2 regions of the Micromonospora sp. M42 genome follow, and region 2 is predicted to be linked to the other one. Evidence: riboswitches for the same ligand, from Rfam matches in the RefSeq annotation. Region 2 holds a riboswitch; the other holds the start of a gene.
The links. A riboswitch is a leader RNA that binds a small molecule or an ion and turns the genes downstream of it on or off. The one in region 2 is predicted to bind thiamine pyrophosphate.
Positions count from the first base shown of each region.

Region 1 (11,819 bases), 730 kb from region 2:
CTGCGGCCGACCGTGCCCACTCCGGGCGGTCAGGCTTGATCCCTCCGTGGGCACGGTCGGCCGCAGCCCTGTCGCGTGCGGGCTTGCGTCGGATCGCGCGGGGTGGGTGCGCGCCAAGTGGGTGGCCGCCTCCTGGAAGGCTCTGCCCAGCGTGGTGGCGGTTTCACTCGGGTCGTCCGCGCGCATGATCGCGCCCAGCACGGCTACTCCGGCGGCGCCCGCCTCGACGCATGCGTGGACCTGGTCCGGGTTCTCGATGCCGCCCAGCGCGAGGACGGGCACGGGGCTGACCGCGATCAGCTCGCTCAATCCGCCCGGTCCCAACACAGGGCCGTAGCCGGGTTTTGTCTTTGTCTCGTAGAGCGGGGACAGGGTGGCGTAGTGCTCGGTGGTGAGGCGGGCCAGCTCGGCGGTGTCGTGGCAGGAGCGGCCGACCAGGCCGACGGTGGGCGGCGGGTACGGGCCGGCAGCCGGTAGGTGCACCGCGTCCCCGTCGAGCGGGTCGGGTCCGGCGACGACGAGCGTGCCGCCCGCGTCGGCGAGGATCGCGCGCAGGTCGACGGCGAGCGCGAGGCGTTCGGGGCGCGGCAGGTCCTTCTCCCGCAGCACCACCCACCGCACTCCCCCACCCACGGCAGCCGCCACCACGTCGACGAGCGCCCCCCGGGCCACCCGCCGATCGGTCAGCAGCACGACCCCGCTCGGCCCGCCCTGGATCTTGGTACGCGGCCGCCCCTCGGGGGGCGCCTCCGTACCAAGATCCGCTACGCGTGAGGCGGTCACAGGTCGGGCCGTCCCTCGTCGGGGGTGGACGGCAGGGCGTGGAAGCGGCGGGTGATGCGGCCCGCGCCGTACGCGAGGCGGCCGGCCTCGACCGCGTACCGCATCGCCGTGGCCATCGCGACCGGGTCGGCGGCCCGGGTCACGGCGCTGGCGAGCAGCACCGCGTCGCAACCCAGCTCCATGGCGAGGGCGGCGTCGGAGGCGGTGCCGATGCCCGCGTCGAGCACCACCGGCACGTCGACCGCCTGCCGGATCAGCCGGATGTGGTGCGGGTTGCCGATGCCCAGCCCGGAGCCGATCGGCGACCCGGCCGGCATCACCGCCGCGCAGCCCACGTCGGCCAGCCGCCGCGCGAGCACCGGATCGTCCGACGTGTACGGCAGCACGGTGAACCCGTCCGCGACCAGCTCCTCGGCGGCGCGCAGCAGCTCCACCCCGTCGGGCAGGAGCGTGCGCTCGTCGCCGATCACCTCCAGCTTCACCCAGTCGGTGTCGAACGCCTCCCGGGCCAGGTGCGCCGTCTTCACCGCCTCCACCGCGGTACGGCAGCCGGCGGTGTTCGGCAGCAGCCGTACGCCGCACCGCTCCACCAGGTCGAGCAGGCCACCCGACCCGCCGGGCGTGGTGTCGACCCGGCGCAGCGCCAGCGTCACCAGCTCGGTGCCGGCCGCGCGGATCGCCGCCTCCAGCACGTGCAGGTTCGCCGCGCCACCGGTGCCGAGGATGAGCCGGGAGCCGAACCCGACCCCGCCGATCTCAAGCGTGGACATCCTGCTCACCCGCCCTGGGTGGCGCTGAGCACCTCGACCCGGTCGCCGTCGCGCAGAACGCTCGCCGACCAGCCGCCGCGCGGCACCACCTCGCCGTTCACCGCCACGGCGAGCCCGCGCTCCCGGTCGGTGACGGTGCGGACCACCTCGGCGACGGTGACGCCCTCGGGCAGCGTCCGGCCGGTGCCGTTGACGATCAGTTCCACGTGCGCTCCTTCCCGAAGCGGTCCGGGGTGAAGGGGGCGAGCGCGGGATCCGGCTCGCCGGTGACGATCAGCTCGGTGACCAGGTCGGCGGTGACCGGGGTGAGCACGATGCCGTGCCGGTGATGTCCGGTCGCGGCGAGCACACCCGGCTGCCCGGGCAGCGGCCCGATGACCGGCGCGTTGTCCGGCGTACCGGGGCGCAGCCCGGCGACTGCCTCCACCAGCTCGTACTCGACGAGTTCCGGCACCAGCTCCGTGGCGGCGCGCAGCAGTGTCAGCACGCCACCGGCGGTGACAGCGGTGTCCGCGCGCTCCTCGACCGTCGCCCCGACCACGACCTCGCCGCTGTCCCGGGGCACCAGGTAGACCGGCTCGCTGTCCGCGTACCCCCGGATCACGTGCCGGAAGCCCGGCGGACCGCCACCCGGCGCGCGCAGCCGCAGCACCTGGCCCTTCACCGGGCGGACCGGCAGGCCGGTCAGCGCCGCCGCGCCGCAGCCGGCCGCGACCACTGTGACCCGCGCGTCCACCTCGGACAGCGCGCCGACGCGCGCCGGGCGCAGCTCCACGCCGGCGCGTTCCGCGGCCGTGCGCAGCGCGACGACCAGCCGCCGCGGGTCGACCTGGTGGTCGCCGGGCGCGACAGCGCCGCCGCGCACGCGCGGCGCCAACGCCGGCTCGCGGTCGCGCAGCTCCGACGGGCGCAGCGGCGTGATCGGCAGTTCCAGGCCCTGCTGGTACGACCACAGCCGCCTCGCCTCGGCCAGGTCGTCGGCGGTGAGCCCGACGACGAGCGTGCCCTCGGTGCGGTAGCCGATGTCGACGCCGCTCGCCTCGGCCAGCTCGGTCGCGAAGCCGGGCCAGCGGGCGGCGGACTCGACGAGCAGCGCGGTGAGTTCGTGCTCACCGAAGTACGCCTCGGCGACTGGCGACAGCATCCCGGCGGCCACCGACGACGCGCCCGACCCGGGCCGGTCGTCGTGCACCACCACGCGCAGTCCACGTTGCGCGCACCGCCACGCGATCGCCCACCCGACAGGCCCGCCCCCCACCACCGCCACGTCGTTAAGGAAGGGCCCCCTGTTAACGCCTCCGGTAGAGGAAGGGCCCCCTGTTAACACGTCAGGCCCGCAGCAGCTCGGCGGTGGCGTGCGCGGGATCGGCTGCCCCGCTGAGCGCGCCGACCACCGCCACCCCGTACGCCCCGGCGGCCCGCAGCTCCGGCACGCTCGCGGCGGTCACCCCGCCGATCGCGATCACCGGCACGGTCACCGCTTCGGCGACCGCGCGTATCCCCTCGGGGCCGATCGGTTTCCGGCAGGCCGGACTTGGTGGTGGTGACGTGGCACGGGCCCACGCCCAGGTAGCTCGCGCCCGTGTCCACCGCGGCCCGGGCGGTCACCGGTTCGCGAGCGGTCGCGCCGAGCACCGCGTCCGGGCCGAGCACCCGGCGCGCGGCACGCACCGGCAGGTCGTCCGCGCCGACGTGGCCACCGGCGGCGTCCACCGCGAGCGCCACGTGCAGCCGGTCGTTGACCAGGCACTGTGCGCCGTACGGCCGGCAGGCGTCGACCACCAGCCGGGCCAGCTCGTACGCCTCCCGGTCGGTGGCGTCGTCCTCCACGCGCACCTGCACGACGAGGTCTGCGCCCGCCACGGGCAGTGCGGCACGCAGCACGGCGAGCGGGTCACGCCCCGGCCGGGTGTCGGTGATGAGATGCAGTCGTCCCAGGGACAGCACGGCAACGCTCCTCCCTGCGCCGGCATTACCCGGATCAGGTTCGACGGTCGGGGGCTCCCAGCCCCCCTCTCAGCCCGGTCCGCACCGGGCTCCCGTGGGTCACTTGCGGCCTACCGTACGACGCCTCCCGCCCGTACGGAAGCCCGGGTGAGGTTTTTCCCAGGAACCAGCCGTCCGCCGGATCGGGGCAGCGGGTGACCGTCCCGTCACGACACGCTGCCTGGGTGTCCGTTCCCGCCCGTGTTCCGCGCCGCCTGGCGATCCTGCCGTTCCGGGGCAGCCGTGCCGTCTCCGAAGGGCTACTCACCTGGACGATGCTGCGCGGGCAGACCTGGATCCGCCTGCGGCCGGACGTGTACGTGCACCGGGACGGGTACCGCGCCGACGACCACCGGATGTGGTGCGAGGCGGTGGCGTTGCGCCTGCCGCCGGGTGCCGTGCTGGCGGGGCGCAGCGCCGCGTGGTTGTTCGGCGCGGACGTGCTCCCCCGCGACGCGCCGGTGACAGTACTGTTGCCGACTGCTGCGCGGCTGCGACCGCACCCACGGTTGCGGTTGGTCCGGTCACCGCTGCCGGAGCGGGACCGCACCCTCGTCGGCGGGCTGCCGGTCACCACGCCCCTTCGCACGGCGTTCGACCTGGGCCGGCAGGGCTCACTCGCCGAGGCGTTGGTCGCCGTCGAGGCGCTGCTGCGTCGCCGGGCCGTGAAGCTGCCCGCCCTGCGGGCCTACGCCGCCGCCCGGCCGGGCTGGCCGGGCGCTCCGCTGTTGCGCGAGGTGCTGGCGCTGGCCGAGCCGTTGAGCGAGTCCCCGATGGAGACTCGCCTGCGGCTGCTCCTGCTCGACGCCGGCCTCGGCCCGCTCACCGCCCAGCACGAGGTACGCGCCGGTGGACGCTTCGTGGCCCGGGTGGACCTGGCCTGGCCGGCGCTCCGCATCGCGGTCGAGTACGACGGCGACCACCACCGCGAACGGGCTCACTTCCGCCGGGACGTGGCTCGCCTGAACGCGCTGCGCGCGGCCGGGTGGCTCGTGCTCCGCTTCACCGCCGACGACGTGCTACGCCGGCCCGACGCCACAGTGGCCCTGGTGCGCCAGGCCTTGGCAGAACGTCGTGCCACCGAGGCGAACCACTGATCCGTGCCCGCGCGCGCCGCGCCACGAGCCTCACCCCGCTACGCCCCCGGCCCGCCACACGTCACCGCTGGCCCCCATTTCGCCACCTACCACCCACCGGGCCACCCACCACCCACCGGGCCCCCATTTCGCCGCCCGCCACCCGTTGAGTCCCCGCCTCGCCACCCGTCGAGCCGCCCGAGACACCACGGGCGTCAGAGGCCCGCCCGCAAACACCCATCGCGTTCCACTCGTCGCCAGATCCAGCCCCGAGTGGAACGCCATGGGTGTCTCAAGGCCCTTATGACACCCATGGTGTTCCACTCGTCGTGAGCGCTGCCTGTGGGTGGCACGCCATGGGTGGCTGACGCGTGGGCGAGCCTTGATGGTGCGCAGGCCGCGCCGGCGCGCCCCCAACCGAGGGCGCACAGTCCACGTGCGGGCGGAGCCGAACGCGTGGGTGAGCTGAGCGCGCGGGCAGCCCGGTGTGCGCAGGCCCAAACGGGTGAGCACACGCCCCGACGCACACACCCGACACACGAGCACACGCCCCGACGTGCAGGCCCGAGCGCGCCAGCACACGCCCGACGTGCAAACCCGAGCGCGCCAGCACACGCCCGACGTGCAAGCCCGAGCGCGCGAGCGCGGACAGTCAGAGGATGGCGTCCAAGGCGGCCAGGTCCTCGTCGGACGGCTGCCACGTGCCGGCTTCGGCGTTCGCCTTCACCTGGTCGGGAGTGGTGGCGCCGGCGATCACGGACGTCACCGCGGGACGGGCCGCCAGGCCGCCGATGGCCACGTGCAGCATGCTGATGCCGCGCTCGGCCGCGTACGCATCGATCGCCTCGATGACGTCCCAGCGCGCGGCGGCCAGCCGCTCGGCGTACCGGCCGCCGCCGGCCAGCCGGCTACCGGCCGGGGGCGCCTCGCCGCGCTTGTACTTGCCGGTGAGCAGCCCGTTGGCCAGCGGGAAGAACGGCAGCATGCCGAGGCCGAACCGCTCGCAGGCGGGGATCACCTCGGCCTCCACCCCGCGTTCCACCAGCGAGTAGTGGTTCTGCGCGGAGATGAACCGGGTACGCCCCTGCGACGACGCGGTCCAGTCGGCGTCGGCGATCTGCCAGCCGGCGAAGTTGGAGTTGCCCAGGTAGCGCACCTTGCCGGCGGTCACCAGGTCGTCGAGCGCGGCGAGCGTCTCGTCGATCGGGGTGCCCGGGTCGGGCTCGTGCATCTGGTACAGGTCGATGTGGTCGGTGCCGAGCCGGCGCAGCGACGCCTCGACGGCGCGGGCGATGTAGCGGCGGGCGCCCCGGGCGTCGTGGTCCGGCCCGTTCGCGCCGTGCATGTCCATGCCGAACTTGGTGGCCACCACCACGTCGTCGCGGCGGCCTTTGAGCGCCTGGCCGAGCAGTTCCTCGGAGGCGCCCTGCGGCTCGCCGTAGATGTCGGCGGTGTCGAAGAAGTTGATCCCGGCGTCGAGGGCGGCGTCGACCACCGCCCGGGTGCCGTCGAGGTCGAGTTTGCGGCCGAAGTTGTTGCAGCCGATGCCGACCACTGACACCACGAGCCCGGAGTCGCCCAGCCGGCGATAGGTCATCTCACTCACGAGATCCACCCTATGCCCGCTCCCCGGGGCCCACCCGGGGAGCGGCTCAGGCCACGTCCCAGACCGGCTCCGGCGTCTCCACCACGTCACCGTCGCCGCGGAACAGCACGAACCGGTCGAAGGTACGGGTGAACCACCTGTCGTGGGTGACCGCGACGACAGTTCCCTCGAACGCGGTCAGCCCGGCCTCCAGCGCCTCGGCCGAGGCCAGGTCGAGGTTGTCGGTGGGTTCGTCGAGCAGCAGCAGCGTCGCGCCGGACAGTTCCAGCAGCAGCACCAGGAAGCGGGCCTGCTGACCGCCGGAGAGCGTGCCGAACCGCTGGTCGCCCTGACCGGCCAGCTCGTACCGGGACAGCGCCGCCATGGCCGCGTGCCGGTCCATGCCGGTCCGGTGCTCGTCGCCGCGCCACAGCACCTCGACCAGCGTCTTCGCCATCAGCTCGGGGCGGTCGTGGGTCTGCGAGAAGTGCCCGGGCCGCACCCGCGCGCCGAGCCGGACCACGCCGCCGTGCGCGACCGGCGCGAGCGCGGCGGCGCCGTCGACCGGCGTGTTGCCGGGCTCCGGGTCGGTGCCGCCGCGGGCCAGCAGGCGCAGGAAGTGCGACTTGCCGGTGCCGTTCGCGCCGAGCACCGCGACCCGGTCGCCGTACCAGAGTTCCAGGTCGAACGGGTACGTCAGGCCGTCCAGCTCCAACTGCTCGGCGATGACCGCGCGCTTGCCGGTCCGTCCGCCGGTCAGGCGCATCCGGATGTCCTGGTCCTTCGGGGGTACGGGCGGCGGCCCGGCCTCCTCGAACTTGCGCAGCCGGGTCTGCGCGGCCTGGTAGCGGGACGCCATCCCGTCGTTGTACGCGGCCTTCTGCTTGTACATCAGCATCAGCTCGCGCAGCTTCTGGTGCTCCTCGTCCCAGCGTTTGCGCAGCTCGTCGAGGCGGGCGTGCCGGGCGACCCGGGCGTCGTGCCAGCTCGCGAAGCCGCCTGGGTGCACCCAGGCGCTGCCGCCCTCCACCGCGACGACCCGGTCGGCGGTCTGGGCCAGCAGTTCCCGGTCGTGTGAGACGTACAGCACGGACTTGGCCGACTCGCGCAGCCGCCCCTCCAGCCAGCGTTTGCCGGGTACGTCGAGGAAGTTGTCCGGCTCGTCGAGCAGCAGCACCTCGTCCGGGCCGCGCAGCAGCAGTTCCAGCGCGAAGCGTTTCTGCTGGCCGCCGGAGAGCGTGCGCACCGGCCGGTCCCGGGCGCTGTCCCACGGCAGGTCCAGCACGATGGTGGCGACGGTGTCGAAGAGGACCTCCGCGTCGTAACCGCCGGTCTCTCCCCAGGCGGCGAGCGCCTCGGCGTACGCGAGCTGGGCCTTGGCGGCGGCGGAGCTGTACTTGCCGCGGACCTCGGCCGCCCGCATGGCCGCCTCGGTCTCGGCGAGCCGCCGCCCGGCGTCGCGCAGCGCGGGCGGGGCGAGGGAGAGCGCCAGGTCGGCGAGCGTGGACTCGTCGCCGATCATGCCGATGAACTGCCGCATCACGCCCAGCCCGCCGGAGCGCGCGATCGCGCCGGTCTTCACCGGCAGGTCACCGGCGACCATCCGCAGCAGCGTGGTCTTGCCGGCGCCGTTCGGGCCGACCAGCGCCACCTTGGCACCCTCACCGACCCGGAACGAGACGTCGCTGAACAGCTCACGCCCGTCCGGGAGGATGTGCCCGACCGCTGCCACGTCCACGTATCCCACGCGGGCATCCTGCCCGAGCCGGGCCGCTGGACGACACCGGATTACCGGGTGACGCGCAGCACCCGGTAGCCCTTCTGGCTGGCGTGCCGCTCGACGGACCAGCCCTGCTCTAACAGCCAGCGGTGCAGCGAGTCGCCGCCGAGGTGCCGGGCGACGACGAGCCAGGCCACGCCGTCCGGGGCGAGCCGGGGCAGCCAGCGCAGCAGCAGGCCGTGCAGTTCCGGTTTGCCGATGTGGATGGGCGGGTTGGACCAGATCTGCGTGAAGGTGACGTCGGCCGGCAGCTCGTCGGGCGCGACGGCGCGTACCCGGTCGGCGGCGCCGACCCTTGCCGCGTTGGCGGTGGTGAGGGCGCGGGCCCGCTCGTTGACGTCCACGGCCCAGACGGTGGCCTCCGGCGCGACAGTGGCGAGGACGCAGGTGATCGGGCCGAAGCCGCAGCCGATGTCGAGCAGCGCGCCGGTGACGTCGGCGGCCGGCAGGTCGGCCTTGCGCAGCAGCACGGCGGTGCCGGGGTCGAGCCGGTCGGCGGAGAAGACGCCACCGGCCGAGCCGAGCGTGTAGTCGCGCCCGGCGACTGTGAACTCGACCTCGCGCGGGCGGGCCGGGGCCGAGGGCTCAGCGGTGAAGTAGTGGTCGCCGGTCACGCAGGCATTCTCGCACCGGGCCGGGGCGGTTCCGGCAACGGTGTCAGGGGCGGAGCCGGACGCCACTCCGCCAGATTTTCCCGATATTACCCCTGAAAGGGACAATCAGTCCTACTCTATGCCACATGGTGTACCGGTACGAGTCCGATGAGGACGCCTTCCTGGAGTACCCGAAGCCCGGGTCGGCCCCGCACGGGCCCGCAGCCACGACGCCGCCGCCCGCGGGTCCGTCACGCTCCCGGTTCCCCACGCCGTCGCTGCCCCCGCCGCCGCGCCCGCAACCGGCGCTGCCGCCGGCCGGCGCGGCCGGGCAGGACGACCCCGACGGGCAGGCGGTGGCGGACGACACCCGCGCACCCGCTCCGGCGCCACCGGCCCCGGCGCCGACACCGGGACGGCCCGCGCCACCACGGGAGCCGTCCCCGGTGCCGCAGCCCGCGCCACCCATGCCCGCGCCCGTACCGGCGGCGACGAACCGGCCGACGGGTGCCGATCCCCGCCAACCCGACCGCCCGCGCCGGCGACGTCTCCGAAACTGCCCCGGGCCCGGCGCGCCGACCGCCGCAACGGCGGCAGCCGGTTCTGGCAGACGCTCGTCGGTGGCGCCGCCGTACTGCTGCTGCTCTCGCTCACCGGGCTCGCCGTCGCGGCGCTGCTGGACGAGCGGACGGCCACGCCGTCCGCCGGCCAGCCGACCCCGCAGCCGAGCGAGTCGAGCACCCCGGCCGGCGGCACCGACCTGGACTCCCGGGACACCGACCAGGCGACGCTCACCGCCAAGGAGGTCTTCCCGACCAAGGACCTGGTGCTCACCGACGGAAAGCCGGCGTACCGGGTGCTCAAGACCCAGGCCAGTACGAAGTGTCAGGTCGCGGCCACCGGCGAGATCGCCGACCTGCTGGTCCGGCTCGGCTGCAACCAGGTCGTGCGGGGCACGCTCCGCTCCCCCGACGGCGACCACCTGATCACCGCCGGTCTGTTCAACCTCACCGACGTGGCCACCGCCCAGCGGGTACGCGACCGCATCCGGCCGCTGCTCGACGCGCGCCAGGGACGGTTCCGTGGCATGGCGGCGGGCGACGACACCGAGGTGGTGGAGAAGGCCGCGGCCCGGGTCGCCTGGCAGGTACGCGGGCACTACGTCGCCTACTGCCTGGTCACGCGCGCCGACGGGGAACGCATCCCCAGCGACGACGCAGCCGCCCGCGAGATCATGTACGACATGGTCGAACTGCACCTCAACCGGGCTGTGCTGGACCGTCGTGCGGCGGCCGGAACGGCCGGGCAGCCCGACGCGGAGTCGGCCGGGGACAGCGCCGGTCAGCGGGGCACCGACTGACCTCCGGTCAGCCCTCGGCCACCGGCACCCGCAACCGGCGGGTCAGATCGGCGCGGCGGGCGTACTCGGCCGGGTCGGCCGGGTAGCCCACAGCGACCAGGGCGAGGCCGTGCGCGGGCGCCACAGTCACCTCGCTGGAGCGCTCACGCCGGGTCAGCAGGCCGGCCGGCCACTGCACCGGCCGCCGCCCGTCACCGGCCACCAGCATCGCCCCGACCAGGCTGCGCACCATGTTCTGGCAGAACGCGTCGGCCTGCACGGTGGCGACCAGGATCCCGTCCGGGTCGCGCCGCCAGTCCAGCCGGGTCACCTCGCGCAGCGTGGTGGCGTTCTCCTTGCGCCGGCAGTACGCGGCGAAGTCGTGCTCGCCCACCAGCCCGGCCGCGGCGGCGTTCAGCGCCGCGAGGTCCAGCGGCTTCGGCCAGGCCAGGGTGTCCCGGCGGCGCAGCGGCTCGGCGCCCCACGGGGCGTCGGTGACCCGGTACTCGTAACGCCGGAACGTGGCCGAGAAGCGGGCGTCGAAGTCGGCCGGCACCTCGGTCATGGCGCGTACCCGCACATCCGGCGGGAGGAGCCGGGCCAGCCGGCGCAGCAGCCGCCCCTCGTGCTCCCGCCACACCGCGGCGGGCAGGTCGAGGTGGCAGACCTGCCCGGTGGCGTGCACCCCGGCGTCGGTACGCCCGGCCACCGTCAGGCCGGTCGCCGTGCCCGCGCCGAGCACCAGGTCCAGCGTCTGCATGAGCACGCCGGCCACGGTGCGCCGGGTCGGCTGGGGCGCCCAGCCGGAGAAGTCCGTGCCGTCGTACGAGACGTCCAGCCGCAGCCGGATCCGCTCGTCCACCTCGTACCTCCTGTCGACGGCGACGGGCCCGGCACCCCCGAGGGGATGCCGGGCCCGGTCGAGCCTGATCTCAGGCCTTGTCGTTCTCGGTGGCCTCGTCGCTGTCCTCGCGGGCGGCGGCGGTGTCACCCGACGCGGAGACCGGGGCCTCGGCGTCCTGGTCGCCCTCGCTGGAGCGCGGCTTCTCCTCGGCCGGGGCCAGGGCCTCGACCTTGTCCTGCTGCGCGGCCTTGCGGGCGGCGGTCTTCTTGTTCGCCTTCGGCTCGGCGACCTGAAGCTCCTCCACCAGCTCGATGATCGCCATCGGAGCGGCGTCACCCTTGCGCGGACCGGTCTTCACGATCCGGGTGTAGCCACCGTTGCGGTTGGCGTACCGGGGCGCGATCTGGTCGAACAGGGCGTAGACCACGTCCTTGTCCTTGACGACGCCCAGCACCCGGCGACGCGAGGCGAGGTCGCCGCGCTTGGCCTTGGTGATGAGCTGCTCGGCCAGCGGACGCAGCCGCCGGGCCTTCGTCTCGGTGGTCTGGATCTTGCCGTGCTGGAACAGCGCGGTGGCCAGGTTGGCCAGCATCAGCCGCTCGTGCGCGGGGCTGCCGCCGAGGCGGGGGCCCTTGGTGGGCGTGGGCATGCTTGGTGCTCCTCAGGTGTGGCGGCAGCGCGGACTAGAGCTGCTCGGTCTCGCGGTAGTCGTCGGTGTCGTAGTCCGCCTCACCGAAGGCGTCCACGACGTGCGCCGGGTCGAAGTTCGGAGCCGAGTCCTTCAGCCCCAGGCCCATCCCGGCGAGCTTCATCTTGACCTCGTCGATCGACTTCTGGCCGAAGTTGCGGATGTCGAGGAGGTCGGCCTCGGTACGCCCGATGAGCTCACCAACGGAGTTGATGCCCTCGCGCTTGAGGCAGTTGTAGGAGCGGACGGTCAGGTCCAGCTCCTCGATCGGCAGGGCCAGGTCGGCCGCCAGCTGGGCGTCCTGCGGGGACGGCCCGATGTCGATGCCCTCAGCGGTCTCGTCCAGCTCACGGGCGAGCCCGAACAGCTCCACCA
Region 1 is NZ_KK037233.1:5,089,288-5,101,106, reverse strand. It holds gene MCBG_RS23575 (thiamine phosphate synthase) at 1-717, opposite strand, end outside; gene MCBG_RS23570 (thiazole synthase) at 780-1,553, opposite strand; gene thiS (sulfur carrier protein ThiS) at 1,559-1,759, opposite strand; gene thiO (glycine oxidase ThiO) at 1,750-2,880, opposite strand; partial or broken gene thiE (thiamine phosphate synthase) at 2,882-3,500, opposite strand; TPP riboswitch at 3,495-3,606, opposite strand; gene MCBG_RS23550 (DUF559 domain-containing protein) at 3,725-4,636, shown strand; gene MCBG_RS23545 (aldo/keto reductase) at 5,268-6,230, opposite strand; gene MCBG_RS23540 (ABC-F family ATP-binding cassette domain-containing protein) at 6,268-7,947, opposite strand; gene MCBG_RS23535 (class I SAM-dependent methyltransferase) at 7,989-8,594, opposite strand; gene MCBG_RS34325 (hypothetical protein) at 9,400-9,933, shown strand; gene truA (tRNA pseudouridine(38-40) synthase TruA) at 9,941-10,774, opposite strand; gene rplQ (50S ribosomal protein L17) at 10,845-11,405, opposite strand; gene MCBG_RS23515 (DNA-directed RNA polymerase subunit alpha) at 11,440-11,819, opposite strand, start outside.
Region 1: linked by a shared signal. The riboswitch ahead of thiE (thiamine phosphate synthase) and the one ahead of MCBG_RS26880 (ECF transporter S component) in region 2 are both predicted to bind thiamine pyrophosphate.

Region 2 (11,819 bases):
GATCAGCGTGAACACCATCGCGGCGGCCAGCTTCGCCACCGGGTTGCGCCGGGCCAGCGGAGCGCCCGGCGCGGCGACCGGTTCGACGTTGATCACGAGGACGCCCCCAGGGTGAGCGTCCGGTCGGCCAGCGCGGCCACGAAGTCCTCGTCGTGGGTCACCGCCACCACGCCGTGCCCGGCGTCGCGCAGCTCGGCGAGCAGGTCGATCAGTTCCAGCCACGTGCGCCGGTCCTGGCCGAACGTGGGCTCGTCGCAGATCAGCAGGCGGGGCGCGGTGGCCAGGGCCGTCGCCACGCTCAGCCGCCGCGCCTCGCCACCCGAGAGGGTGTACGGGTTGGCGCCGGCCAGCCGGTCCAGCCGCAGCCGCTCCAGCAGGGCGTCCACTGTGGCGCTGACCGCTGCCTGGGGCTGCCCGGTGCGGCGCGGGCCGAGCGCCAGCTCGTCGCGGACGGTGGCGGTGACGAACTGGTGTTCCGGGTCCTGGAACACCGAGCCGATCCGGCGTACCAGCGCGGGCGCCCGCCAGCGGTACGGGGAAGTGCGCGCGTCCCGCCCGGCCAGTTCCGCCGACGCGGTGACGCCGCCCGTGCCGGGTTTCAGCAGGCCGCCCAGGAGCAGCGCCAGCGTGGACTTGCCGGCCCCGTTGGGGCCGAGGACGGCGAGCGCCTCGCCGGCGCGTACCCGAAGATCGGTGGGGTCGAGCCGCGGCGTCAGGCCGAGCCGCTCCGCGGTGAGCAGCACGTCGCCGGGCGGCGTGGTGGCGTGCCGGGGTGGCGTGACGTGGCCGGGTACCCAGACCCCGGCGGCGGCCAGCGCGTCGCCGTGCGCGGCGAAGACCGCAGCGGGCGGCCCGTCGGCGCGCACCCCGCCGCCCGGTTCCAGCACCACCACGCGGTCGACCAGCGGCAGCGCCTCGGTGACCCGGTGCTCCACCAGGACCATCGTGGTGTCCGTGTCGAGCGCGTCCGCGACGGCCCGGCGGATCAGCGCGGCGCCGGCCGGGTCGAGGTTGGCGGTGGGCTCGTCGAGCAGCAGCAGTCCGGGGCGCAGCGCGAGCGTGCCGGCCAGGGCGAGCCGCTGCTGCTCGCCGCCGCTGAGCGCGGCGGTCGGGCGGTCCCGGTCGTACGGGAAGCCGACCCGGCGCAGCGCCTCGTCGACGCGGGGCCAGATCTCCCCGGCGGGCACGCCCCGGTTCTCCAGCCCGAACGCGACGTCGTCGCCGGAACGGGCCATGACGAGCTGGGTCTGCGGATCCTGGAACAGGATGCCGACGCGCTCGCGGGCCTTGCGCGGGTCCAGCCCGTCGATCTCGACGGTGCCCTCCTGCTCGCCGGAGTCCTCCGGCAGCAGCCCGGCCAGCGCCGCCAGCAGCGTGCTCTTACCGGCGCCGGAGGGTCCGAGCAGCAGCACCCGCTCGCCGCTCTCCACGCGCAGATCCACCCCGCGCAGAGCCCAGCGTTTCCGTCCCCCGTGCCGCCACCCGAACCCCCGCAGCACCACCCCGCTCACCGCCCACCACCCCCTCTCCCGGCCCAGCCTGCGTGATCAAGGAGTTCGCGTCCGGAAAACCGTGCCCGGCGGACGCAAACTCCTTGATCACCGGGGCGGGGCGAGCCGTCAGACCAGGGCTCGGTCGCGGCCGGCGGGGAAGCGGTCCAGGACGCCGGTGTTCGCCAGCGCGCGGGTGAGGGCCACCGCACCCAGGCCGGCCACCAGCAGACAGCTGAGCACGCCGAACGCGATGTAGGGCAGCCGGAACGTCGTCCAGCTCGTGCCGGGGTACCAGTAGAGGGCGTCGAACAGCGTGGCGAAGAGGCCGCCGCACGCACCGGCGAGCGCCGCCGTGAGCGGCCGGTAGACGCGGTACCGGGTGGCCGCGAAGACCGCCTCGACGCCCAGGCCCTGCACCGCGCCCTGGAGGATCGCCATCGCACCGTAGGGGGAGCCGAGCAGCACCGAGACCGCCGAGGCGACCGTCTCGGTGAGCAGGGCCGCCCCCGGCTTGCGGACGATCAGCGCGCTCAGCACAGCCGGGATGAGCCAGACGCCGTACATGACCGACTGGAGCGGGGCGAAGAAGGCGAACGGCCCGTCGCTGCCCTTCCAGAGGATGTTCCAGAGCTGGAACACGACGCCGAAGGTGACGGCGATGACCGAGGCGACGACGATGTCGACGGTACGCCAGCGGTTGCTGTCGGTGTGGTTCACGGTTGGCTCCCAGTTCGTCGAGGTGAACCAGGAGAAGACGCACGCCGCGCCCGGTGGTCACCGGACGGCGACGCGGCTGGAGGTCGACCGAACTCCCTGCGCTGGCATTACCCAGATCAGGTTCGAGGGTCTGCGGGCACCGGCCCGCACTCTCAGCGCTGTGCGCTCCCCTGTCGGATGTGAAGTTGTCTCGTCGCAGACGCTAGCACCGACCACGGGCCCCGGCCCAGCAGGGCGAGTGTCGGTATGGTGGCGATCATGCTGGTGGATGCGCGGGGACTGACGTTCGAGGTACGCGCCGGCGGCCCCGAGGGCGGTGACCCGGTCCTGCTGCTGCACGGCTTCCCGCAGCACTCCGGCGAGTGGGACGCGGTGACGCCCGCGCTGCACGCCGCCGGGCTGCGCACGTACGCGCTCGATCAGCGCGGCTACTCGCCCGGCGCGCGGCCGGCGGACGTCGGGGCGTACCGGATTCCGGAGCTGGTGGCCGACGCGGCCGGCGTGCTGGATTCCCTCGGGGTGACCCGCGCCCACCTGGTCGGCCACGACTGGGGCGCGATCGTGGCGTGGGGTCTGGCGGCGGCGCACCCGGAGCGGGTGCGGACGCTGACCGCGGTGTCGGTGCCGCACCCGGCCGCGATGGGGCACGCGCTCGCCACCGACCCGCGGCAGAAGGTCAAGTCCGCGTACATAGCGTTGTTCCGTAAGCCCGGTACGGCGGAAAAGGTGCTGCTGGCGTGGAACGGTGCCACGCTGCGCAAGCTGCTCAGCGGCGTGGGCGACGCCGGCGCGGTGGCCCGGTACGCCGAGCCGATGCGCGAGCCGGGGGCGTTGACGGCGGCGCTGAACTGGTACCGGGCGATGACCGGGGCGGACATGAAGGCGGTCGCCCCGGTCGGGGTGCCCACCACGTTCGTCTGGAGCGACAAGGACGTGGCGATCGGCCGGACGGCCGCGCAGGCGTGCGCCGCGCACGTCACAGGTGACTACCGATTCGTGACGCTGCCCGGCGTCAGCCACTGGATCCCGGACGAGGCGCCCGGCCCGCTGGCCGAGGCGATCCTCGCCCGGTGCGCAGGAACGGAGGAGGCATGACGGTGAGCGCCGAGGCGTACCTGGCGGTGGTGACCGAGACGATCGGCCGGGTCGCCGCCGAACAGCGGCGCAACGTGGCCGACGCGGCCGACCTGATCGCGGCGGCGCTGCGCGCCGATGGTGTGGTGCACGCGTTCGGCACCGGGCACTCCGAGGCGCTGGCCATGGAGATCGCCGGTCGGGCCGGCGGGCTGGTGCCCACGAACCGGATCGCGTTGCGTGACCTGGTGCTGGTCGGCGGCGACCCGGCCGACGTGCTCGGCCCGAAGCTGGAACGCGACCCGGCGGTGGCGCACCGCCTCTACGAGCTGGCGCCGATCCGGCCGCAGGACGTGTTCGTGCTCGCCTCGAACTCGGGCGTGAACGGGGCGATGGTCGAGTTCGCGTCCATCGTGAAGGAACGCGGGCACGGCCTGGTGGCGATCACGTCGGCGCAGCACTCGGCCCGGATGACGTCGCGGCACCCGTCCGGCCGCAAGCTCGCCGACTTCGCCGACGTGGTGCTGGACAACGGCGCCCCGTACGGCGACGCCACGCTGCCGCTGCCGGGCGGCGGCGCGGTGGGCGCGGTCTCGTCGATCACCGCGGCGCTGCTGGCCCAGCAGATCGTCGCCGAGGTGGTGGCCCGGCTGGTCGCGGCGGGGGAGCGTCCGCCGGTCTACCTGTCCGCGAACATCACCGGCGGCGACGAGCACAACGCCGAGCTGGAGGCACGGTACGCGGGGCGGATCCGCCGCGGTTCCTGAACCGGTTTCGTGATCATCCGTACGGGGCACAGGCGGTCCTGCCGGTGGGCGTTCACCCGCCGGCCGTGCCGTCTCCCGGGGAGGTCCGCGAGTGTCGAAGGAATCCGAGAAGCAGCGCTGGCAGCGCAACTTCGCCGATCTGTTGCAGGAGCTGCGCGTCGCGCAGACCGGCGTGCAGATCCTGTTCGCCTTCCTGCTGACGCTGCCGTTCAGCGCCGGGTTCGACCGGACCACCGAGTTCCAGCGTGACGTCTACATCCTGGCGCTGCTGACCGCCGCCGCCTCCGCCGCGATGATCATTTCTCCGGTGGCGTTCCACCGGGCGCTGTTCCGCCAGGGCCGCAAGCCGGAACTGGTGCGCTTCGCCCACCGGATGGCCACCGGCGGCCTGTTCTTCATGCTGATCGCGATGGTCAGCTCGGTCCTGCTGGTCTCCGACTTCGTGCTGGACCGGCCGATCGCGTTCCTGCTCAGCGCGCTCACCGGCCTCTGGTTCCTGATCTTCTGGGCGATCCTGCCGTTCAGCCGCCGCAACTGGGGCGACGACGACATCGACGACGAGGACGACGACCCGCAGACGCTCACCGGCGGCTGACCGTCCGCCAAATCGGACGTGCACGCGGCGCTACCCCTGGGTAACACCCGGGGGTAGCGTCGTTTTCGTCGAGCGCGTCGACGCAGCCGGACCGACGAGGAGGCAGCCGTGACCACGACACAGAACAGCCGGCCCGAGTCCCCCGACGGCGCGGGGCCGCTGCCCGGAGAGGCGGGCCAGGTCACCGAGAAGGAGGCCCGCCAAGTCGCCGAGGCGGCCCGCGAGTCGGCCTGGGACCGGCCCAGCTTCGGCAAGGAGTTGTTCCTCGGCCGGTTCCGGCTCGACCTGATCGACCCGTGGCCCCGCCCCGACCCGGCCGAGGTGGCCCGTGCCGACGAGTTCCTCGGCTCGCTGCGGGCGTACCTGGGGTCCGAGGTGGACGGTGAGGCGATCGAGCGGGACGCGCGCATCCCCGACGAGGTGTTCCACGGACTGGCCGGGCTGGGCGCGTTCGGCATGAAGATCGACCGCAAGTACGGCGGACTGGGGCTGAGCAACCTGCACTACTGCCGGGCGCTGATGCTCGTCGGCTCGGTGAGCCCGGCGGTCAGCGCGCTGCTCTCCGCGCACCAGTCGATCGGCGTGCCGCAGCCGCTGAAGATGTTCGGCACGCCCGAGCAGAAGGACCGGTTCCTGCCCGGGCTAGCCGCCGGTGAGGTTTCCGCGTTCCTGCTCACCGAGCCGGACGTCGGCTCCGACCCGGCCCGGCTCGCCACCACCGCCGAGCCGACGGCGGACGGCACCGGCTACCGGCTCAACGGGGTGAAACTCTGGGCCACCAACGGCACGCTCGCCACCCTGCTCGTGGTGATGGCCCGGGTGCCGGCCGGCGAGGGGCGGCGCGGCGGCATCACCGCGTTCGTGGTGGAGGGCGACAGCGACGGCATCACCGTCGAGCGGCGCAACTCCTTCGTCGGGCTGCGCGGCCTGGAGAACAGCCTCACCCGCTTCCACGACGTGTTCGTGCCGGCCGAGAACGTGATCGGCGGCGAGGGCAAGGGCCTGAAGATCGCGCTGACCACGTTGAACACCGGCCGTCTCTCGCTGCCGGCGATGTGCGTGGGCGCCGGGAAGTGGGCGCTGAACGTGGCCCGGGAGTGGGCGGCGGACCGGGTCCAGTGGGGCCGACCGGTGGCCGAGCACGAGGCGGTGGCGAAGAAACTGTCGTTCATCGCCGCCACCACGTACGGCATGGAGTCCATGCTCGACCTGTCCTGCATGCTCGCCGACGACGACCGCAACGACATCCGGATCGAGGCGGCGCTGGTCAAGCTCTACGCCAGCGAGATGGCGTGGCGGATCGCCGACGAGCTGATCCAGATCCGCGGCGGACGCGGGTACGAGACGGCCGACTCGCTCGCCGCCCGGGGCGAACGGCCCGCCGCCGTCGAGCAGCTCCTGCGTGACCTGCGGATCAACCGGATCTTCGAGGGCTCCACCGAGATCATGCACCTGCTGATCGCCCGCGAGGCGGTCGACGCGCACCTGTCGGTGGCAGGCGACATCATCGACCCGGACGCCGGGCTGGGCCGCAAGGCGAAGGCAGGCGCTCGGGCCGGCGCCTTCTACGCGAAGTGGCTGCCCACGCTCGCTGTCGGCAAGGGGCAGACGCCCGGGGCGTACCAGGAGTTCGGGCCGCTGGCCGGGCACCTGCGCCACGTCGAGCGGACCTCCCGCAAGCTGGCCCGGTCGACGTTCTACGCGATGTCCCGGTGGCAGGGGAAGATGGAGCGTAAGCAGGCGTTCCTCGGCCGGGTGGTGGACATCGGCGCGGAGCTGTTCGCGATGAGCGCGGTCTGCGTCCGGGCCTACGCCGAGCGGGACGCGCACCCGGAGAACGTCGAGCTGGCCGACCTGTTCTGCCGTCAGGCGCGGCTGCGCGTCGACGAGCTGTTCACCGGCCTGTGGTCGAACACCGACTCGGTCGACGTGGCCGCCGCCAAGCGGATCGTCGCCGGCCGGTACGCCTCGCTGGAGGACGGCGTCCTCACGCCGCCCGCCGACCTGCCGTGGGTGGCGCGCTGGGAACCGGGGCCGTCCACCGCCGAGGACGTGCGCCGCCGCATCCCGCCGGCCCGCTGACCAAACCGCTACGCCTCGGCGCGCCCGCGCGGCGGTCGTCGTCCGCCGGTGCGGTGCCGGGTTCCGGCGTGCTGCGCCTGCGGACGGCACCGTCCGTCGGCCCACGCGGAGTCCGGCGACTGCCCGGCCGCGCAGGAACTTCGGCCGCGCCCCACCGGTCTCCGTTCCCGAACCGGGGGAGCGAGCTGGTGTCGCGGCGTGGCCCGGGCCCGTGGCCGTGGTGCCGGACCTGCGGCGTGCCGTCGGACCGGCGGTCCTCAGGCGGGGCCAGCGACCCGTTACGCGGTGTCACGTGGTGCCAGAGGAAGGACTCTGTGTTGGCGTTATGCCTCTCAGTCATAAATATGACTCAGAGGCATAACGCCGAGAAGTGCATCAGCCGGGAGCCGGGAGCCGGGACGTCAGCGGCCGCCGCGCAGCCCCAGCCCGCGCAGCTCCAGCGCGGCGAGCGCGTCGACGGTCGCGTCGTCGCCGCGCCGCCACGCCTCGGCGACGTCCGGCGCGATCCGGTTCAGCTTCGACAGCGGCTGACCGGCCAGCGCGCGCAGCGCCAGCAGGTCCCGGCCGGCCGGCGCGCCGGCCAGGGCCTTCGCCGCGCCTGCCCGGCGCATCCAGCGCACCCGCAGCGGCAGCCAGCCGAACAGCACCAGGCCGAGCGGGAACACCAGCACCGCGATGGTCAGCCCGAGCGCCAGCTGCCCGACCAGCTCCTGCTGGTCGCGGCCGGCCTCGGCTACCGCGCGCGCGGCGTCGGCGGCCCGGGTGAACGGCGCGGTCAGCTCGTCGCCGACCAGCGGCACGCGGCCGACCTTGCCGCCGGCGTCGGCCAGGTTGTCGGCGAGGCCACCGCCGGCCCCCTCCAGCTTCTGCCCGGGTACGGCGAGCTTCTCGACCACGTCGTGCAGCCACAGCGCGAAGCGGATCGCCGCGTACACCCAGGCGACCACGAGCAGGTCGGTGAGGCACTGGCGGGCGGCGGTGGGAAAGCGGTCGGCGTAAATCTTCACGCCGGACAGCCTGCCACGGCTCGGCCCTGCCGGCACGAGACAGTTTCGCGCCTCAGGAGGGCCCTTCCCCGGCGTGGCTGACCGCGTCCGCCACGATGTGCGCGACGTGGTCGTCCACCAGGGCGTACGCGATCTCCCGGCCGCGCCGCGACCCGCGTACCACCCCGGCGCCGCGCAGCACCCGCAGGTGCTGGGAGACCAGCGGCTGTGGCGCGCCGAGCTTCTCGACCAGCTCGTGCACGCAGCGCTCGCCCTCGGCCAGCTCGCTGACGATCGCGAGCCGGATCGGGGCCGAGAGCGCGCGCAGCAGGTCACCCGCGCCCTCGAAGGCGTCGTACCCGTTCGTGCCGGTCACCCTGTAACGGTAACCAATCCCAGCTGCGTCAGCCGGTAGGGCCTCATCCGAGCAGCACCTCGTGCTCGGCGGGCTCGACCGGCGGCGCGGCCCGGTCGCTCCCGCTCCGGCGTCGCAGCGCCCGCACACCGGCCGCGCCGAGCGCGACCAGCAGGAACGAGCCGATCGCCACCAGCACCACCGACGCGCCGGGGGCGGTGTCCGCGGTGGCCGCCACCCAGACGCCGGCGCCGGCGGCGAACAGCCCCAGGGCCATGGCCGCCGCCATGGTGGACCGGAAGCCCCGGGTCACCTGCTGCGCGGTGGCCACCGGCACCACCATCAGCGCGCTGATCAGCAGCACCCCGACCGCCCGCATGGCGATGGTCACCGTGATCGCGGTGCCGACCGCGATGATCAGGTTCAGCGCGCGTACCGGCAGGCCGGAGACGCGCGCGTACTCCTCGTCGTGGCAGACCGCGAACAGCGCCGGGCGCAGCACCAGCATGGTCACCAGCAGCGCCGCGCCGAGCACGCCGATGGTGACCAGGTCGCCCTGCGAGGTGGTGGTCAGCGACCCGAACAGGTACGCGTTGAGCGCCCCGCTGCTGGCGTCGGAGAGCCCGACCAGCACCACGCCACCGGCGATGCCGCCGTAGAACAGCAGCGCCAGCGCCAGGTCGCCGGAGGTGCGCCCGTACGCGCGGACCAGCTCGATGACGATCGCGCCGAGCGTCGCGGCGATCACCGCCACCAGCACGGGGGAGCGGTTGAGCAGCAGGCCGGCGCCGACGCCGGTGAGCGCCACGTGCCCGATCCCGTCGCCGATCAGGGCCAGCCGCCGCTGCACCAGGTAGATGCCGAGCGCCGGCGCGGCCAGCCCGATGATCAGCGCGCCGACCAGGGCGCGGAGCATGAAGTCGTACTGGAAGAGGTCCATCTCAGATGCCTGTCCAGAGCCGGGCGGGCTCCTCGTCGCAGTGCGGGTGCACGTGCTCGTGGTCGGGGTCGGCGTGGTGGCCGGCGGGTTCCGGCACGGCGCCGTCGTGGGCGATGCCGCCCTGGTGCACCACCACGGCCCGGCTGATCAGCGGGCGCAGCGGGCCCAGCTCGTGCGCGACGAGCAGCACCGTCCCGCCGCCGTCACGGAACGAGCGCAGCGCCCCGGCGAACGCCTCCTGGCTGGCCGCGTCCACCCCGGCGGTCGGCTCGTCGAGCACCAGCAGCTCCGGCCCGCCGGCGAGCGCGCGGGCGATCAGGGTGCGCTGCTGCTGGCCGCCGGAGAGCGTGGACACCGGGTCGCCGACCCGGTCGGCGAGCCCGACCGCGTCCAGCGCCGCCGCCACCGCCTCCCGGTCCGCCCGTCCGGCGGGCCGCAGCACGCCGCGGCGGGCCAGCCGCCCGGACGCCACCACCTCGCGTACGGTGGCGGGCACTCCGCTGCCCGCGCCGAGCCGCTGCGGCACGTACCCGATTCGGTGCCACTGCCGGAAGCGGCGCTGCGGCGTGCCGAACAGGGCGACCGACCCGGTGCCGACCGGCACCAGGCCGAGCGCGGCGCGCACGAGCGTCGACTTGCCGGAGCCGTTGGCGCCGAGCACGGCGACCACCTCGCCGGCGGTCACTGTCAACGAGACGTCACGCAGCACCGGGCGGCCGTCGTAGCCGACTGTGGCGTGCGCGATCTCGATCACGGGTGGGGTCATGAACAGTCCAGAGCGGTTCGCAGGGTCTGCAGGTTGGTACGCATCGCGGAGAGGTAGTCGCCGTCGGCGGGCGGGCCCTCCAGCGGGTCCAGCACCGCCGTCTTCGCGCCCACCTCACGCGCGATCGTCTCGGCGACCTTCGGGCTGACCAGCGTCTCGAAGAAGATCGTGCCGGCCTGGTGCTCCCGGGCCTCCTCGGCGACCTCGGCGAGGCGCTGCGGCGACGGCTCGGACTCAGGGGTGAGCCCGCTGATGCCGATCTGCTCCAGTTGGTAGCGCTCGGTGAGGTAGCCGAACGCGGTGTGGCTGGTGACGATCTCCCGGCGCTTGCAGGTGCGCAGGCCGTCGGCGTACTCGGTGTCCAGCTTCGTCAGCTCGGCGCGCAGCGCGCCCGCGCGGGCGGTGTAGTCGGCGGCGTGCTCCGGGTCGGCCTTGCCGAGGCGCTCGGCGAGCTTGTCGCCGATGGTGGCCAGCCGGGTCGGGTCGAGCCAGACGTGCGGGTCCTTGCCGCCGCCCTCCCCGGAGTGCCCGGCCTCGCCCTCGTGGTCGTGGTCGTGGCCACCGGCGGCGGCGTCGCGCAGCGGTGTCACGCCCGCCACGTCGAACGCGCGGTCGCCGCCGTTCTGCTCCACCGCCTCGTCCACCGCCGGCTGGAAGCCGCTGAGGTAGACGACCACGTCGGCGTCGACGACCTGGCCGACCTGCCGCGGGTTGAGTTCCAGGTCGTGCGGCTCCGCGCCGGGCTTGGTCAGGTTGCTGACCGAGACCGTGTCGCCGCCGATCCGCTCGGACAGGAACTGCAGCGGGTAGAACGCGGCCACCACGCCGACCTTGCCCGGCTCGCTCGCGGCGCCGGTGCCGTCCGCGCAGGCGGTCAGGCCGGCGGCGGCGAGCAGGGCGGTTGCGGTGGCGGTCAGGACACGGCGGGGTGCGCGAACGGTCATGGGCTCAACTGTCCGCGACAACGAAAACTATTGTCAAAAACGCATGATTGCATGTCAGCGCAGGTCAGCTCGGCTCTGCTTCCGTACGTCAGCCGACCATGAGCTTCGCCAGCGCCACCGCGATCAACAGGGTGAGCATCACCAGCCGGAACATCCGGGTCGCCGGCGCCTGCACCGGCCAGGTGACCGACATCAGCCACACCAGGCCGCCGGCCAGCGCCAGCAGCAGGACGCCGCCCGCCGGGCCGGGCGCGAAGAGGCCGACCAGCATCAGGGCCAGTACGGCGAGGAACACCGCCGTCGGGTTGAGCCGTGCCAACCGGGACAGCACGGGACTCTGCGTACGCTGCATGCCACAAACTCTACGAGGAGGAACGCCGTGCTGGTCACCAACCGGTTCGTGGTGGAAGCCGAAACGGTGGACGAGTTCACCCGGGAGGCGCACGCCGCGCTGGCCGCGCTCGCCGCCCGCCCCGGCTACCTGCGCGGTGAACTGCTGCGGGCGCTCGACGACCCGGACCACTGGTGCCTGCTCACCGAGTGGGAGTCGGTCGGGGCGTACCGGCGGGCGCTCGGCGGGTTCGACGTCAAGGTCACCGCCGTGCCGCTGCTCGCCCGATCGGTGGACGAGCCGTCGGCGTACGAGACGCTCGCCAGCGCCGCCCCCGAGGGTGAGATCGTCGTCGTCGCCAGCGATCGGGCCGCAGGTCCTTACCGGTGAGTGCCGGGGCACTACCCTGGCGCGTATGACCGCTCCCGGACCGGCCGCACCACCCCCGTCGTCAGTTCCGCCCGCGCCGCCGGCGGACCCCGGGGTGCCCGCGCCGCCGCAGGGGCCCGGCGCCGCGCCGCCGTTCGCCGCCCCGCCCACCGAGGGCGGGCGGACCCGGCTCTGGCTCGGACTCGGCGCGGGCGCGCTCGCCGTGCTGATCTGCTGCGGCGGAGGCGGCGCGGCGGTGGTCGGCCTGGCCGTGAGTAACGCCCAGGCGATCGGCGAGCAGGGCCGGGCCGTCACCAGCGACTACTACCAGGCACTGGTCGCCCGGGAGTGGTCCAAGGCGTACGACACGCTCTGCGACGACCTCCGCCGACGCGAACCG
Region 2 is NZ_KK037233.1:5,814,886-5,826,704, forward strand. It holds gene MCBG_RS26870 (energy-coupling factor transporter transmembrane component T family protein) at 1-96, opposite strand, end outside; gene MCBG_RS26875 (ABC transporter ATP-binding protein) at 93-1,511, opposite strand; gene MCBG_RS26880 (ECF transporter S component) at 1,620-2,210, opposite strand; TPP riboswitch at 2,286-2,392, opposite strand; gene MCBG_RS26885 (alpha/beta fold hydrolase) at 2,469-3,305, shown strand; gene MCBG_RS26890 (sugar isomerase domain-containing protein) at 3,302-4,051, shown strand; gene MCBG_RS26895 (DUF6328 family protein) at 4,143-4,646, shown strand; gene MCBG_RS26900 (acyl-CoA dehydrogenase family protein) at 4,755-6,728, shown strand; gene MCBG_RS26905 (hypothetical protein) at 7,130-7,735, opposite strand; gene MCBG_RS26910 (ArsR/SmtB family transcription factor) at 7,788-8,090, opposite strand; gene MCBG_RS26915 (metal ABC transporter permease) at 8,134-9,009, opposite strand; gene MCBG_RS26920 (metal ABC transporter ATP-binding protein) at 9,011-9,775, opposite strand; gene MCBG_RS26925 (metal ABC transporter substrate-binding protein) at 9,772-10,719, opposite strand; gene MCBG_RS26930 (DUF6703 family protein) at 10,808-11,071, opposite strand; gene MCBG_RS26935 (antibiotic biosynthesis monooxygenase family protein) at 11,099-11,440, shown strand; gene MCBG_RS26940 (hypothetical protein) at 11,535-11,819, shown strand, end outside.